2 regions of the Streptomyces glycanivorans genome follow, and region 1 is predicted to be linked to the other one. Evidence: riboswitches for the same ligand, from Rfam matches in the RefSeq annotation. Region 1 holds a riboswitch; the other holds the start of a gene.
The links. A riboswitch is a leader RNA that binds a small molecule or an ion and turns the genes downstream of it on or off. The one in region 1 is predicted to bind S-adenosylmethionine.
Positions count from the first base shown of each region.

Region 2: it holds a riboswitch for S-adenosylmethionine, as region 1 does, so the genes downstream of both, P8A20_RS27000 (aminotransferase class V-fold PLP-dependent enzyme) here and thrC (threonine synthase) in region 1, are expected to answer to the same signal.

Region 1 covers NZ_CP120983.1:3,667,630-3,675,369, reverse strand. The annotation lists gene otsB (trehalose-phosphatase) at 1-439, shown strand, start outside; gene P8A20_RS15935 (alpha,alpha-trehalose-phosphate synthase (UDP-forming)) at 436-1,812, opposite strand; gene P8A20_RS15930 (glucosyl-3-phosphoglycerate synthase) at 1,883-2,833, opposite strand; SAM riboswitch class I at 2,987-3,114, shown strand; gene thrC (threonine synthase) at 3,133-4,431, shown strand; gene P8A20_RS15920 (MoaD/ThiS family protein) at 4,460-4,735, shown strand; gene P8A20_RS15915 (cold-shock protein) at 5,180-5,386, shown strand; gene groL (chaperonin GroEL) at 5,717-7,339, shown strand; gene P8A20_RS15905 (hypothetical protein) at 7,436-7,740, opposite strand, start outside.
Region 2 covers NZ_CP120983.1:6,116,004-6,123,743, reverse strand. The annotation lists gene P8A20_RS27010 (rhomboid family intramembrane serine protease) at 1-349, shown strand, start outside; gene P8A20_RS27005 (Lrp/AsnC family transcriptional regulator) at 346-627, shown strand; gene P8A20_RS27000 (aminotransferase class V-fold PLP-dependent enzyme) at 715-2,091, opposite strand; SAM riboswitch class IV at 2,276-2,393, opposite strand; gene trpD (anthranilate phosphoribosyltransferase) at 2,530-3,594, opposite strand; gene qcrB (cytochrome bc1 complex cytochrome b subunit) at 3,716-5,341, opposite strand; gene qcrA (cytochrome bc1 complex Rieske iron-sulfur subunit) at 5,338-6,390, opposite strand; gene qcrC (cytochrome bc1 complex diheme cytochrome c subunit) at 6,387-7,196, opposite strand; gene ctaE (aa3-type cytochrome oxidase subunit III) at 7,252-7,740, opposite strand, start outside.

The sequences.
Region 1 (7,740 bases):
TGCCGACAGCGGCACCTGGATCGAGGAGAAGGGCGACCGCGCGGTCGCCGTGCACACCCGCCGGGCCGCCGACCCGCAGGCCGCCTTCGAGGCCCTGCGCGCCCCGCTGGCCGGACTGGCCGCCCGCCACGGCCTGATCGTCGAACCGGGCCGTCTGGTCCTGGAGTTGCGTCCGCCCGGCATGGACAAGGGCGTGGCGCTGGAGGAGTACGTCAAGGAGGTCGGCGCCGAGACGGTGCTGTACGCCGGTGACGACCTCGGCGACCTCGCCGCGTACGCCGCCGTGGAGAAGCTGCGCACCCGGGGCGTCAACGGCCTGCTGGTCTGCAGCGGCACCGAGGTCCCCGAACTGGCGGACCGCGCCGACCTGCTGCTGCCCGGCCCGGCCGCGGTGGCGGAGCTGCTCCGCTCCCTCGCCCGGCAGCTCGCAGGGGGCTAGCCCCGCAGCGCGTCCAGCTGGTCCAGGAACCACTGCTGCGGCGGCAGCGCCGTCGCAGCAGTGGCCAGGCGCTTCGAGCGGGCGCTCCGTTCGCCGGGCTCCATCGTGAGCGCCTCGTGCAGCGCCGCCGCCGTGGCCGAGACGTCGTACGGGTTGACCACGAGGGCGTCCTCGCCCAGTTCCTCGTACGCGCCCGCCTCACGGGACAGCACCAGCGCGGCGCCCTCGTCGGAGACGACCGGGACCTCCTTGGCGACCAGGTTCATGCCGTCGCGGATCGGGTTGACCAGGGCCACGTCCGCCAGCCGGTACGCCGCCAGGGAGCGGGCGAAGTCGTCGTCGACGTGGAGCAGGACCGGGGTCCAGCCCTCCGTGCCGTACTCCGCGTTGATGCCGTCGGCGACCCGCTGGACCTCGGCCGTGTAGTCGCGGTAGACCGCGAGGTCCTGCCGCGAGGGATAGGCGAAGGCGATGTGGACCACGCGCTCGCGCCACTCGGGGCGCTCGTCGAGCAGGGCGCGGTAGGCGTGCAGCCCGCGGACGATGTTCTTGGAGAGCTCCGTGCGGTCCACCCGCACGATCGTCCGGCGGTCGGCGCCGATCTGCTCCCGCAGGATCTCCATGCGCTCGTCCACGTCCGCCTCGCGCGAGCGGCGGCGAAGGAAGTCCGCGTCGGCGCCCAGTCCGTGCACCCCGATCCGGGTGTGGCCCGTGCCGCCGAGGATCTCCGTGCAGCAGCCGATGAAGGCGTCGGCCCAGCGGCGGGTCAGGAACGCGGCGCGGTCGGCGCCCAGGATGCCCTTGAGCAGCTGCTCGCCGATGTCGTCGGGCAGCAGCCGGAAGTAGTCGACGGGCGCCCAGGGGGTGTGCGAGAAGTGGCCGATCCGCAGGTCGGGGCGCAGCTCGCGCAGTATGCCGGGGACCAGGGAGAGGTGGTAGTCCTGCACCAGGACCGCGGCGCCCTCGCCCGCCTCCTCGGCCAGGGCCCGGGCGAAGGCCTGGTTGTACGCCTCGTAGGAGGCCCACTGCCGGCGGAACTCCGCGTCGAAGACGGGCTCCACCGGGGTCTGGTAGATCATGTGGTGGACGAACCAGAGCACCGAGTTCGCGATGCCGTTGTAGGCGTCGGCGTGGACCGCGGCGTCGATGTCGAGCATGCGTACGCCGGGCTCGGACACCCCGCGCCGCACCGCCTCGCGGTCGCCGTCGCTGAGGGCGGCGCACACCCACAGCTTGTCGTCGACCGCGCTGAGGCCGGAGACGAGCCCGCCGCCGCCCCGTTTCGAGTCGAGCGTGCCGTCGTCCCGCCGTGTGTACGACACCGGGCCGCGGTTGGACGCGACGAGAACCTGGGCAGCGTGCTCGGAGACCATGTACCCGAACCTAGCCCGTTCGGGAACCCTCCAAACGTGAAGTGAGCGCCGGGCCCCGGGCGAGGAACCGTTACGCCGCGTCGCGGGCCGCGTACTCCGCGATGTCCCGCATCGGCGGCCGTTCCTCGGTGTCCACCGCATGGGTGTGCGGGACGAACCCGTCGGGCCCACGGTCGAACTGGGTGATCTCCGGCCGTACGAGCGGCCCGCGGGAGAGCCGCAGCTGCGCCGTGCGGTAGATGGTGGCGGCCATCCTGCCGAGGGCCTGGCCGTCCTGATGGCGGTGCCTGCGCACGCCGACGTCCACCTGTGCCATGGCGTCCAGGCCGACCGTGTGCAGCGCGTCGACGAGCAGTCCCAGCTCCACCCCGTAACCGACGGGGAAGGGGAGCTGCTCCAGCAGGGAGCGCCGTACCGCGTACTCGCCGCCGAGCGGCTGGACGAAGCCGGCGAGCCGCGGCCAGTGCAGGTTGAGCAGCGGGCGGGCCACCAGTTCCGTCACCCGGCCGCCCTGCCCCGCGGTGTCGCCCAGCGGGCGGTCGTACATGGCCTTCACGAACTGCACCTGCGGGTCGGTCAGCAGCGGGCCGACGATCCCGGACACGAAGTCCGCGGAGAAGTCCTTCAGATCGGCGTCGACGAAGCAGACGATCTCCCCTGTGGTCACCAGCAGTGACCTCCAGAGGACCTCGCCCTTGCCGGGGAGGGCGGGTATCCGGGGGAGTACGGAGTCCCGGTGCACGACCCGGGCGCCGGCCCGACGCGCGACCTCGGCGGTCGCGTCGGTGGAGCCTGAGTCGATCACCACCAGTTCGTCGACGATCCGGACCTTCTCCATCAGCTCGCGCCGGATCTCCGACACGATCTCCCCGACCGTCGCCTCCTCGTTCAGCGCGGGCAGGACGACGCTCACGCGCGAGCGGTGCGGATCCTTCGCCCGGGCGGCCGTGAGGCGGTCGAGCGGGCGGTCGGCAGCAGACCAGGAACGCCTGGTCAGCCAGCGTTCCACCTCTTCCAGCACGGTCGATACTCCCTGTATGTGATCCATCTCGCGGTTCGGACGACTATCTCAACCGTCCAGTGCTTCGGTTACAGTCTTGAACAACGCGGATGACCCTCGCATGTCGGGGTCGGTCCGCGAATAAACGCCCGGATCCATGGTCCGGTGCCATAGCGCTCATCCAGAGGGACTGAGGGAACGGCCCGTTGAAGTCCCGGCAACCCTCCTGCCGACCGCGAGGTCACGGTGGGGAAGGTGCCAATTCCGTCTTGTGGCGAAATACGCCGCAAGGAAGATGAGGAGAAAGGGCCTCCGCCATCATGGCCGTGCAGACAGTTGCAGAGAACACCGATTCTTCCGCCGTGGACCTCGGTCCCGCCGCAGCGCTTTCCTGTCGCGAATGCGGCGAGCGTTTCGAGCTCGGCCCCATTTTCGCCTGCGCGTCCTGTTTCGGGCCGCTCGAAGTGGCGTACGACCTGCCGAGCGGCTCCCCCGAAGAGCTGAAGAAGCGCATCGCCGAGGGGCCGAACAACATCTGGCGTTACGCGCCGCTGCTGCCCGTCCCCTCCGACGTCGCGGACAAGCCCAACATCAACCCCGGCTTCACGAAGCTGGTCAAGGCCGACAACCTCGCCCGCGAGCTGGGCGTGACCGGCGGTCTGTACGTCAAGGACGACTCCGGCAACCCGACGCACTCCTTCAAGGACCGTGTCGTCGCCATCGCCGTCGAGGCGGCCCGCGCCTTCGGGTTCACCACCCTCTCCTGCTCCTCCACCGGCAACCTGGCCGGTGCGGTGGGTGCCGCCGCCGCCCGCGCCGGCTTCCGCTCCTGCGTGTTCATCCCGCACGACCTGGAGCAGGGCAAGGTCGTCATGGCCGCGGTGTACGGCGGCGAGCTCGTCGGCATCGAGGGCAACTACGACGACGTCAACCGCTTCTGCTCGGAGCTCATCGGCGACCCGCTCGGCGAGGGCTGGGGCTTCGTCAACGTCAACCTGCGGCCGTACTACGGCGAGGGCTCCAAGACCCTGGCGTACGAGATCTGCGAGCAGCTCGGCTGGCAGCTGCCCGACCAGCTCGTCATCCCGATCGCGTCCGGCTCGCAGCTCACGAAGATCGACAAGGGCCTCCAGGAGCTGATCAAGCTCGGACTCGTCGAGGACAAGCCGTACAAGATCTTCGGTGCCCAGGCCGAGGGCTGCTCCCCGGTCTCCACCGCCTTCAAGGCCGGCCACGACGTGGTGCGCCCGCAGAAGCCGAACACCATCGCCAAGTCCCTGGCGATCGGCAACCCGGCCGACGGCCCGTACGTCCTGGACATCGCCCGGCGCACCGGCGGTGCCGTGGAGGACGTGAACGACGAGCAGGTCGTCGACGCGATCAAGCTGCTGGCCCGCACCGAGGGCATCTTCGCCGAGACCGCGGGCGGGGTGACCGTCGGTGTGACGAAGAAGCTGATCGACGCCGGTCTGCTCGACCCGTCCCTGACCACCGTCGTCCTGAACACCGGCGACGGCCTGAAGACGCTCGACGCGGTCGCTCCGACGACCGGCCTGTCGGCCACGATCCGGCCCAGCCTGGACGCGTTCCGCGACGCGGGCCTCGCTGCCGCCAACTGACCACCCGAGACCAGAGGAAGGCACCCACATGAGCGTCAAGGTCCGTATCCCCACCATCCTCCGCACCTACACGGGCGGTCAGTCCGAGGTCCCGGCCGAGGGGGCGACCCTCTCCGAGGTCATCGCGTCCCTGGAGCAGAACCACCCGGGCATCGGCGCCCGCGTCCTGGACGACCAGGGCAAGCTGCGCCGCTTCGTCAACGTGTACGTCAACGACGACGACGTGCGCTTCGAGGGCGGTCTGGACGCGGCCACCCCGGACGGCGCCGGCGTCTCGATCATCCCGGCCGTCGCCGGAGGCTGACGGCGGGACGGTGCGGGCCGCTCGTCGCGGTCCGGCCGCACGGCATTCACACGATGGCCCCCTCCACGGGAAACGGAGGGGGCCATTCTGCATGGTTGAGCACGGTACAGTTGGGGAAGTCCCCGCAGTTGCCCGCGCTATCCACATATGAGAATGCGCCCTGCCGCGACAAGAAGTAGCCAAAGTACGTGAACCCCTTGAGGCATAAGTCGCCTTTGTCAGGCCCGACTTGCCCTGGAATCCAATGAATTCCCCCTATCCGTGTGGCCGCGTGTGCCCAGATTTCTCGTCCGATTGACCTGTTGCAGAGGGCAGTTGGGCAGATACATTCGGCCGCGGTCGACGCGTTCCGGCGCACGCCACCCTCTCCTGTCGGAGGGTGAGTTCTGACCCGGGTCCGCGAAGTGCGGTCTCGTGCAAGGGCCAGTAATAGGGGAGTTGGGCATGGCTCAGGGCACCGTCAAGTGGTTCAACGCGGAGAAGGGGTACGGCTTCATCGCGGTCGACGGTGGTGCGGATGTTTTCGTCCACTACAGCGCGATCCAGATGGACGGGTACCGCACCCTCGAAGAGGGTCAGCGAGTTGAATTCGAGATCTCGCAGGGCCAGAAGGGGCCCCAGGCGGACATGGTCAAGCTCGCCGTCGGCTGAGCTCGGCGCGGTCGGCCAACGACACCGTCACACACGCGAGGCCCGTACCTCCCATCGGGGGACGGGCCTCACGTGCGTCTCCGGGCGCCCGTCACGGGCCTGCGGCGGAGCCCCGAGGTTGTCCACATCCCGAAGAGGACGCTTGCACTCGAAGGGGTCGAGTGCTAATCATTGGCGTTAGCACTCTCCAGGTGAGAGTGACAGAACTTGGACCGGGCCGGTGAGGCCCGCAGGCTTGGTGGGGCAAGGAACCACCTGGCACGCTGGCCGTCCGTCGCGGGCGCCTCTCGGTCCGGAGAAATCCACCCCTGTCCGGGAGGACCACTTCACATGGCCAAGATCATCGCGTTCGACGAGGAGGCACGGCGCGGTCTCGAGCGCGGGATGAACCAGCTCGCCGACGCCGTCAAGGTCACCCTCGGCCCCAAGGGCCGTAACGTCGTCCTCGAGAAGAAGTGGGGCGCGCCCACGATCACCAACGATGGTGTTTCCATCGCCAAGGAGATCGAGCTCGAGGACCCGTACGAGAAGATCGGTGCGGAGCTGGTCAAGGAGGTCGCCAAGAAGACGGACGACGTCGCCGGCGACGGTACGACCACCGCCACCGTTCTCGCCCAGGCGCTCGTCCGCGAGGGCCTGCGCAACGTCGCCGCGGGTGCCAACCCGATGGCTCTGAAGCGTGGCATCGAGAAGGCCGTCGAGGCCGTCTCCGCCGCTCTGCTGGAGCAGGCGAAGGACGTGGAGACCAAGGAGCAGATCGCTTCGACGGCCTCCATCTCCGCTGCCGACACCGAGATCGGCGCCAAGATCGCCGAGGCTATGGACAAGGTCGGCAAGGAAGGCGTCATCACCGTCGAGGAGTCCCAGACCTTCGGTCTGGAGCTGGAACTCACCGAGGGCATGCGCTTCGACAAGGGCTACATCTCGGCCTACTTCGCCACCGACATGGAGCGTATGGAGACGTCGTTCGACGACCCGTACATCCTGATCGTCAACTCCAAGATCAGCAACGTGAAGGACCTCCTTCCGCTGCTGGAGAAGGTCATGCAGTCGGGCAAGCCCCTGCTGATCATCGCGGAGGACGTCGAGGGCGAGGCTCTGTCGACGCTGGTCGTCAACAAGATCCGTGGCACCTTCAAGTCCGTCGCCGTCAAGGCTCCGGGCTTCGGTGACCGCCGCAAGGCCATGCTCGGCGACATCGCCATCCTCACCGGTGGCACCGTCATCTCCGAGGAGGTCGGTCTCAAGCTGGAGAACGCCGGCCTGGACCTGCTCGGCAGCGCCCGCAAGGTCGTCATCACCAAGGACGAGACCACGATCGTCGACGGTGCCGGTGACAGCGACCAGGTTCAGGGTCGCGTCAACCAGATCCGTGCCGAGATCGAGAACTCCGACTCGGACTACGACCGCGAGAAGCTCCAGGAGCGCCTCGCGAAGCTGGCCGGCGGCGTGGCCGTCATCAAGGCCGGCGCCGCCACCGAGGTGGAGCTCAAGGAGCGCAAGCACCGCATCGAGGACGCGGTGCGCAACGCCAAGGCCGCCGTCGAGGAGGGCATCGTCGCCGGTGGTGGCGTGGCTCTGCTCCAGGCCTCGGCCGTCTTCGAGAAGCTCGACCTGACGGGCGACGAGGCCACCGGTGCCAACGCCGTCAAGCTCGCGCTGGAGGCCCCGCTCAAGCAGATCGCCGTCAACGGTGGTCTCGAGGGTGGAGTCGTCGTCGAGAAGGTGCGCAACCTGCCGATCGGTCACGGCCTCAACGCCGCGACCGGCGAGTACGTCGACATGATCGCCGAGGGCATTCTCGACCCGGCGAAGGTCACGCGCTCCGCCCTGCAGAACGCCGCGTCCATCGCCGCGCTCTTCCTCACCACCGAGGCCGTCATCGCCGACAAGCCGGAGAAGGCCTCCGCGGCCGCTCCGGGCGGCATGCCGGGCGGTGACATGGACTTCTGATCCTCGGATCAGTCGCTCCAGGCAGTACCCGCAGTATCCGTGCGACGCCGGCCCCCGGGATTCCTCCCGGGGCCGGCGTCGTCGTACGTGCCGCTCTCACCTCGCGGGAGCGGTCAGTATGCAGAGCGGCCGGCCCTCGTCGGGGTCGCCGACGTAGGTCCAGAGCTTGAGGGTGCCGCCCTTGCGCAGTGCCTCGTAGACGAAGCTTTCGTCATCGGCCCCGAACGACACCTCGACGCGGGTCCCTTCCTTCCCGTCCTGGCTCTCCCAGGTGCCGGGGCCGGACCTGGGCCCCTCCGTGCCGTCGATGATGTCGAAGTCGCTGCACACGTGGTCGGCGGCTGTCGTCCCGTCCGCCTTCAGCTCCAGCGTGCCGCCCTCGGCGTCCGTCCATGTCGTGG
Region 2 (7,740 bases), 2.4 Mb from region 1:
GGTCGCGTACGCGGTCGTGCACGCGGACTCCGACCAGACGCTGGTCGGCGCGTCGGGGGCGATCTCCGCGGTGCTCGGAGCGTTCCTCTACCTCTTCCCCAAGGCCCGGGTCACCAGCCTGTTCCCCTTCCTCTTCTTCCTTCCGCTGCGCTTCCCCGCCTGGATCGTGCTCGTCTTCTGGTTCGTCCTCCAGTGGCTGGCGGCGCGGAGCGCGGGCAGCGGCCCGGGCGTGGCGTACCTCGCCCACGTGGCGGGTTTCGCGGCCGGGTTCCTCTACGCCTGGGTGCGGTTCCGGGGGACTAGAGTGAAGTCTCCAGCCACGGCCACCGAGGGAGAAAGCCAGCCGTGATCACCGCGATCGTGCTCATCAAGACCAGCGTGGACCGGATTCCCGAGATCGCCGAGGCCATCGCCGCGCTGGACAGCGTCAGTGAGGTCTTCTCGGTCACCGGTACGTACGACCTGATCGCCATGGTCCGGGTGGCCCGGCACGACGATCTGGCCGATGTCATCCCGGGCCGGATCAGCAAGATCCAGGGCGTCGAGGCCACGGACACCCACGTGGCCTTCCGCACCTACTCCCAGCACGACCTCGAGGCGGCCTTCGCCATCGGCCTCGACGGCTGAGACGGCTCACCGCGCGAACGGCTCCGGCCGGGGACAGGAGGCGTTTCGCCCCGTCCCCGGCCGGAGCCGTTCGCGCACCGCGTGCGATCAGACCTGCGCGGCGCCCCGGTCGGGCACGCAGCGGCCCTCCTCGGTGCGGTAGGTCCAGCGGGCACCCTTGCTCACCAGTTCACGTACGGCGCCCAGGAACCGGTCGATGTGCTCGTCCGGGGTGCCCGCGCCGAAGCTCACCCGGATGGCGTTGAGCGACCTCTCCCCCGGTGCGGCCTCCGGCGCGCCGCACTCACCCGGGTCCTGCGGCTCACTGCCCAGCAGGGTCCGCACCAGCGGGTGGGCGCAGAACAGCCCGTCGCGCACTCCGATGCCGTACTCGGCGGAGAGCGCGGCGGCGAAGTGCGAGCTGTTCCATCCCTCGACCACGAAGGAGAGGACGCCGACCCTCGGGGCGTCGTCGCCGAACAGCGAGAGCACCTTGACCTCTGGGACCTCCGCGAGGCCCTCACGGACCCGGGTCACCAGCTGCTGCTCCCGGGCGACCAGCCGGTCGAAACCGGCCTCGGTCAGCGCCTTGCAGGCGGCGGCGATGGAGTAGACGCCGATGACGTTGGGCGATCCGGCCTCGTGGCGGGCCGCGGTGGTGTGCCACTCGACGTCCACACCGCCGTCGGTGCGCCGGGCGACCTTGCGGGAGGCTCCGCCGCCCGCGAGGTACGGCTCAGCGTCCACCAGCCAGTCGGCCCGGCCCGCGAGGACACCGGAGCCGAAGGGCGCGTACAGCTTGTGGCCGGAGAAGGCGACCCAGTCGACGTCCAGCTCGGCGATGTCCACCGGGTGGTGGGGCGCCAGCTGCGCCGCGTCGAGCACGATCCGCGCACCGTGCGCGTGGGCGGCGGCGGCCAGTTCGCGCACGGGCCACAGCTCGCCCGTGACGTTGGACGCGCCGGTGACACAGACCAGCGCGGGGCCGTGAGGATCACGGGCGGCGAGGGCCTTCTCCAGTGTGGCGACCGCCTGGTCCGGGGTGCGGGGGGCGTCGAGGTAGGTCACCCGGGCGTCGCGCCAGGGCAGCAGCGACGCGTGGTGCTCGGTCTCGAACACGAACACCTGGCAGTCGGCGGGCAGCGCGGCCGCCAGCAGGTTGAGGGAGTCGGTCGTCGAGCGGGTGAAGACCACCTGGTCCTCCGCGCGGCAGCCGAGGAACTCCGCGACCGTCACCCGGCTGCTCTCGAACAGGTCGGTGGAGAGCTGCGAGAGGTATCCGGCACCGCGGTGGACGCTGCCGTAGTACGGCGCGTAGGCGGCCACGTCGTCCCACACGCGCTGCAGGGCCGGGGAGCTGGCCGCGTAGTCGAGGGCGGCATAGGTGACGTCTCCGCCCGTCACGAGCGGAACGGTGACATCAGCTCCCAGAACCGGCAGCGGTGCACAAATGGCCTGGTCGGCGGCAGCGGTGGGGACAGACATGGCGAACTCCTGTGAGAGGCAGGCGAAATCCTCGCGCCGGCGACCTGAAGGTGCGCGGCAGCGCGGGGAGAAGAAGAGAAGAAGGGTGTGCGGAGGAGGGCTCGAAGCCCTATCGCATTCGCTTGCTCACAAGAGGCTCCCTGGGACCAAGGACCCCAAGGGGTGGCATCCGACGATGCCGAGGGGCCCGCGCTTGCCACAGACCTCGCTGCCTGCGGCCTGGTCTTCACCCGGGGCACCCCGCCACGGACGGAGGGTTGCCGGACAGCGGGCCGGGGCCGTAGTCGCTGTCACTCATGACCTGCCAAGCATCCTGCCACATCACCTGGCACGCGCAAGGCGCAGTCCGCGATCCGGACTGCGCCTCGGGGTGTCGCCCGCCGGAGCCGGGCCCGCCCGATCCCGACGGGAAGACCTCAGCTCGCCTCGTAGGCCGCGTCAGGCGTTGCTGGCCGCCACCCAGCGCTCCAGCGCGCGCTTGGCCGCACCGGAGTCGATCGCGGCGGCTGCCCGCTCGATGCCTACCGCGAGCTGCTCGTTCAGGGTGCCCTCGCCCGGATCCAGCGCGACCAGCGCGGCGGCCGAGTTCAGCAGTACGGCGTCGCGTACGGGGCCGGTCTCCCCGTCGAGCAGCCGGCGGGCCACGTCGGCGTTGTACGAGGCGTCCGCTCCGCGCAGCGCCTCGACGGGAACCAGGCGGAGGCCGACGTCACGCGGGTCGAACGCCTCCTCGCGGACTGTGCCGTCGCGGACGATCCAGACCCGGGAGGTGGCCGTGGTGGTCAGTTCGTCGAGACCGTCGTCGCCCCGGAAGACGAGCGCCGAGTTTCCCCGGTCGGCCAGCACACCGGCCACGATGGGCGCCATCTTCGGGTCGGCGACGCCGATGGCCTGGGAGCGGACCCGGGCCGGGTTGGTGAGCGGGCCCAGGATGTTGAAGGTGGTCTGCGTGCCCAGTTCCTTGCGCGCCCTGGCCGCGTACCGCAGGGCGGGGTGGAACTTCACCGCGAAACAGAAGGTGATGCCCGCTTCCTCGGCCACCGCGACGACACGCTGCGGCGTCAGCTCCAGATTGACGCCGAGCTTCTCCAGCACGTCGGAGGCGCCGCTGGCCGAGGAGGAGGCCCGGCTCCCGTGCTTGACGACCTTCGCGCCCGTCCCGGCGATGACGATCGCCGACATGGTGGAGATGTTGACCGTCTTGGCCATGTCGCCGCCGGTTCCCACGATGTCCACCGTGCGGCCGGGCACCTCGATGGTGTGGGCGTGCTCGTACATGGCGCGGACCAGACCGGTGACCTCGTCGACGGTCTCGCCCTTGGCCCGCAGGGCGATGGCGAAGCCGGCGATCTGCACGTCCGTGGCCTCGCCGCTCATGATGCGGTCCATGGCCCACGCCGTCTGGTCCGTGCCGAGGTCCTCGCCGCGGAGGAGGGGGGTCAGCACGCCGGGCCAGGTGAAGTCCGCCACGCTGCCGCCGCCGTCCGGGGTCACAACGTTCATGGTCCGCTCCTGGGTCCACAGCCGGTAGAAGTACGCCTCCACCCTATCCAGCCCCGGGGGCAGCGAAGAGCCCCGTCCATCGGATGGACGGGGCTCCTGCTGTGGCGGTCAGCTCAGGTGATCAGTGGTGGCCGTGGCCGCTGGTGATCTCCTTGTACTCCTCGGCGGTGGGCTTGGCGATCTGGTTGTCCTCGCCGTAGTAGCTCTTGCTGAGCCTGGCCCGCAGCTTCTGCAGCGCCGACGGCTTGCGCTCGACACCGTTCTCGTCGACCGTCGGGCCGATCTCGTACGGCTTGTACTGCTCGTGCGCCGTGAGCGTGTGGAGCTGCTCCGGGCTGAGCGGCTCGTGGATCTCGACGAACTCACCGTGCGGCAGGCGCTTGATGGTGCCGGACTCGCGTCCGTGCAGCACCTTCTCCTTGTCGCGGCGCTGGAGGCCGAGGCAGATCCGCCGGGTGACGACGAACGCCAGCACCGGGCCGACGAAGAACGCGATCCGCACGAACCAGCTGATCGCGTTGAGCGACATGTGGAAGTGGGTCGCCCAGATGTCGTTGCCGCCGCCGATCAGCATGACGAAGTAGATCGTCACCCAGGCCACACCCAGACCCGTACGGGTGGGAGCGTTGCGCGGACGGTCCAGGATGTGGTGCTCGCGCTTGTCCCCGGTGATCCAGGACTCGATGAACGGATAGAGCGCGAGTGCCGCCAGGACCACGCCGAAGAGGACCAGCGGGATCAGCACGCCGAGGACCAGCGTGTGGCCCCAGAGGTTGATCTCCCAGCCCGGCATCACTCGGACGAAGCCTTCGGCGAAGCCCATGTACCAGTCCGGCTGGGCGCCCGTGGACACCTGGTCGGGACGGTAGGGGCCGAGCGCCCAGATCGGGTTGATCGTGGCGATCGCCGCGATGACCGAGATGAAGCCGAAGACCAGGAAGAAGAAGCCGCCGGCCTTGGCCATGTACACCGGGAGCAGCGGCATGCCGACGACGTTCTTGTTCGTCTTGCCCGGTCCCGCGAACTGCGTGTGCTTGTGGAAGAACACCAGGATGAGGTGGCCGACCACGAGGCCGAGCATGATGCCCGGCAGCAGCAGGATGTGGATCGAGTAGAACCTCGCGATGATGTCCGTGCCGGGGAACTCCCCGCCGAACAGGAACATCGAGATGTACGTACCGACGATCGGCATCGACAGGATGGCGCCCTGCGTGAAGCGCACACCCGTACCGGAGAGCAGGTCGTCCGGGAGCGAGTAGCCGGTGAACCCGGTGAACATGCCGAGGACGAACAGCAGGAAGCCGAACAGCCAGTTGATCTCACGCGGCTTGCGGTACGCACCGGTGAAGAACACCCGGAACATGTGCACGAACATGCCGGCGAGGAAGATCACCGCTGCCCAGTGGTGGATCTGCCGGACCAGCAGACCACCGCGGACGTCGAAGCTGATGTCCAGCGTCGAGGCGTAGGCCTCGGACATCCGGATGCCCTGCATCGGCTCGTACGAGCCGTGGTACACGACCTCGTTCATGCTCGGGTGGAAGAACAGCGTCAGGTACACACCCGTGAGGATGATGATGATGAAGCTGTAGAGGCAGATCTCGCCGAGCATGAAGGACCAGTGGTCCGGGAAGATCTTGCGCATGTTGGCCTTGGCCAGGCCGTAGATGCCCAGCCGGCCGTCCGCCCAGTCGGCCACCCGCTCACCGGCGGGCGCCTTGCGCTGTGTTTCCGTCGCAGTACTCATCCGCGCTCCCAGAAGGCAGGACCGACGGGCTCTTCGAAGTCACCGAGCGCCTCGAGGTTGCCCTCGCTGTTCACACCGATCCGCAGCTGCGGAAGGGCGTGACCGGCCGGACCGAAGATGACGCGGGCGCCGTCGGAGAGGTCGAAGGTGGACTGGTGGCACGGGCAGAGCACGTGATGCGTCTGCTGCTCGTACAGGCTGATCGGGCAGCCGACGTGGGTGCAGATCTTGGAGAAGGCGACGATTCCCTCGTGCGCCCACTCGCGCTCGCGCTTGTCCTTGATGTTGTCCGGCTCGATGCGGATGATCATCAGGGCGGCCTTGGCGATCTGCGACTGGAAGTCGTGCGCGTCCTCCTCCAGGCCCTCGGGCATGGCGAAGGTCAGCGAACCGACGACGACGTCCTCGGGACGCAGCGGCTCCATGGTGTTCATGTTGACCAGCTGCTTGCCCTTGGCCCACAGCGTCTTGCGGAGCTTCTTCTCCGGCAGCGGACCGAGGTCGCGCAGCAGCACCACACCGGAGAGCGGCACCAGGGCCAGCGCACCGAACATGGTGTTGCGGATCAGCTTGCGCCGTCCGAGAGCGGACTCCCGGGCGCCGTCCGCGAAGTCGGCCAGGACCTTGGCCTTGACCTCGGGCGTCGCCTCGATCGCGTGCCGGTCGTCGGCGACCTCCACGTCGGACATCAGGGTGCGCGCCCAGTGGACGGCTCCCGCGCCGATGAGGAAGAGCGCCAGTCCCAGGGTCAGACCCAGGGAGAAGTTCAGCGCGCTCACGTGGCCGAACGGCCAGATGTAGACGATCTGGTCGACCGGGAAGATGACGTACGAGGCGATGAAGCCGACCGTCGCCAGCATGGACAGCGTGAACATGAGCGCGACGGCCCGCTCGGAGCGGTTCGCGGCACGTTCGTCGATGTCCTGGATGCGCGGCTTGTGGGCCGGCAGCCCCGGGTCGGCGAACGGGTCGCCCGCACCCTCTACCGCGCCGTGCGCGGTGCCCTGCTCTACCGGCAGGTTCTCTTCTGGAATCTGTTGGCTACTCATGACTTCTTGGCCTTAGCGGTGTGGGCCGCGACCCATACGGCGATGGCGATCAGGCCGCCCAGGCCGAAGATCCAGCCGAAGAGACCTTCACTGACGGGACCGAGGCCACCGAGCGAGAGCCCGCCGGGGGACTCGGACTCACTACCGTTGACGGTCTTGATGTACGCGATGATGTCTTTCTTCTCCTGCTCCGGCATGGTCGTGTCCGGGAAGGAGGGCATGCTCTGCGGGCCGGTCTGCATGGCCTCGTAGATGTGCTTCGGGCTCACGCCTTCGAGGCTCGGTGCGTACTTGCCCTTGGTCAGGGCGCCGCCCTGACCGGTGAAGTTGTGGCACTGCGCGCAGTTCGTGCGGAACAGGTCACCGCCCTTGGCCACGTCGGCGCCCGAGGGGTCGACCTGGCTCTTGGTGGGCGTGATCGGACCGGCGCCCAGGGACGCGACGTACGCCGCGAGCTGGTCGATCTCGGCCTGGTTGTAGATGACCTTCTTCTTCGGGACCTGGGCACCCGGCTGCTGAGCCGGCATGCGTCCGGTACCGACCTGGAAGTCGACGGCGGCGGAGCCGACGCCCACGAGGGACGGCCCGTCGGTGGTGCCCTGACCGCCGGATCCGTGGCAGCTGGCGCAGCCCACGGAGTAGAGCTTCTTGCCCTCGTCGATGGCGAGGGACTGGGCGGTTTCGTCGGCCTGCGCCTTACCCGCAGGCGCGAACGCGGCGTACAGCCCCCCGGTAGCCGCCAGCGCGAGGAGTAGTACGACGACCGCCGCCAGCGGATGGCGTCGTCGTGCGGAGAGCTTTTTCACGGATTACCCCGGTGTCAGGATCTTCTGCGTCGATGATGGGTGGGTGCGAGCCCGGTTACTTGATCATGTAGATCGTGGCGAACAGGCCGATCCAGACGACGTCGACGAAGTGCCAGTAGTAGGACACGACGATGGCGGCGGTGGCCTGTTCGTGGGTGAATCTCGAGGCCGCGTATGTCCTGCCCAGGACGAGCAGGAAGGCGATGAGACCGCCTGTCACATGCAGACCGTGGAAGCCGGTCGTCAGGTAGAACACCGAGCCGTACGGGTCGGAGGACAGGGAGAGACCCGCGTCCTTGACCAGCTCGGTGTACTCCAGGACCTGGCCTCCGATGAAGATCGCACCCATCACGAACGTGATGATGAACCAGGTGCGGAGCTTCTTCACATCGCCCCGCTCCGCGGCGAAAACGCCGAGCTGGCAGGTGAGAGAGGAAAGCACCAGGATCGTGGTGTTCGTCGCCGAGAACGGGAAGTTCAGATGGTGGGCCATCTCCTTCCAGTGATCGGGTCCCATCACCGATCGCAGGGTGAAGTACATCGC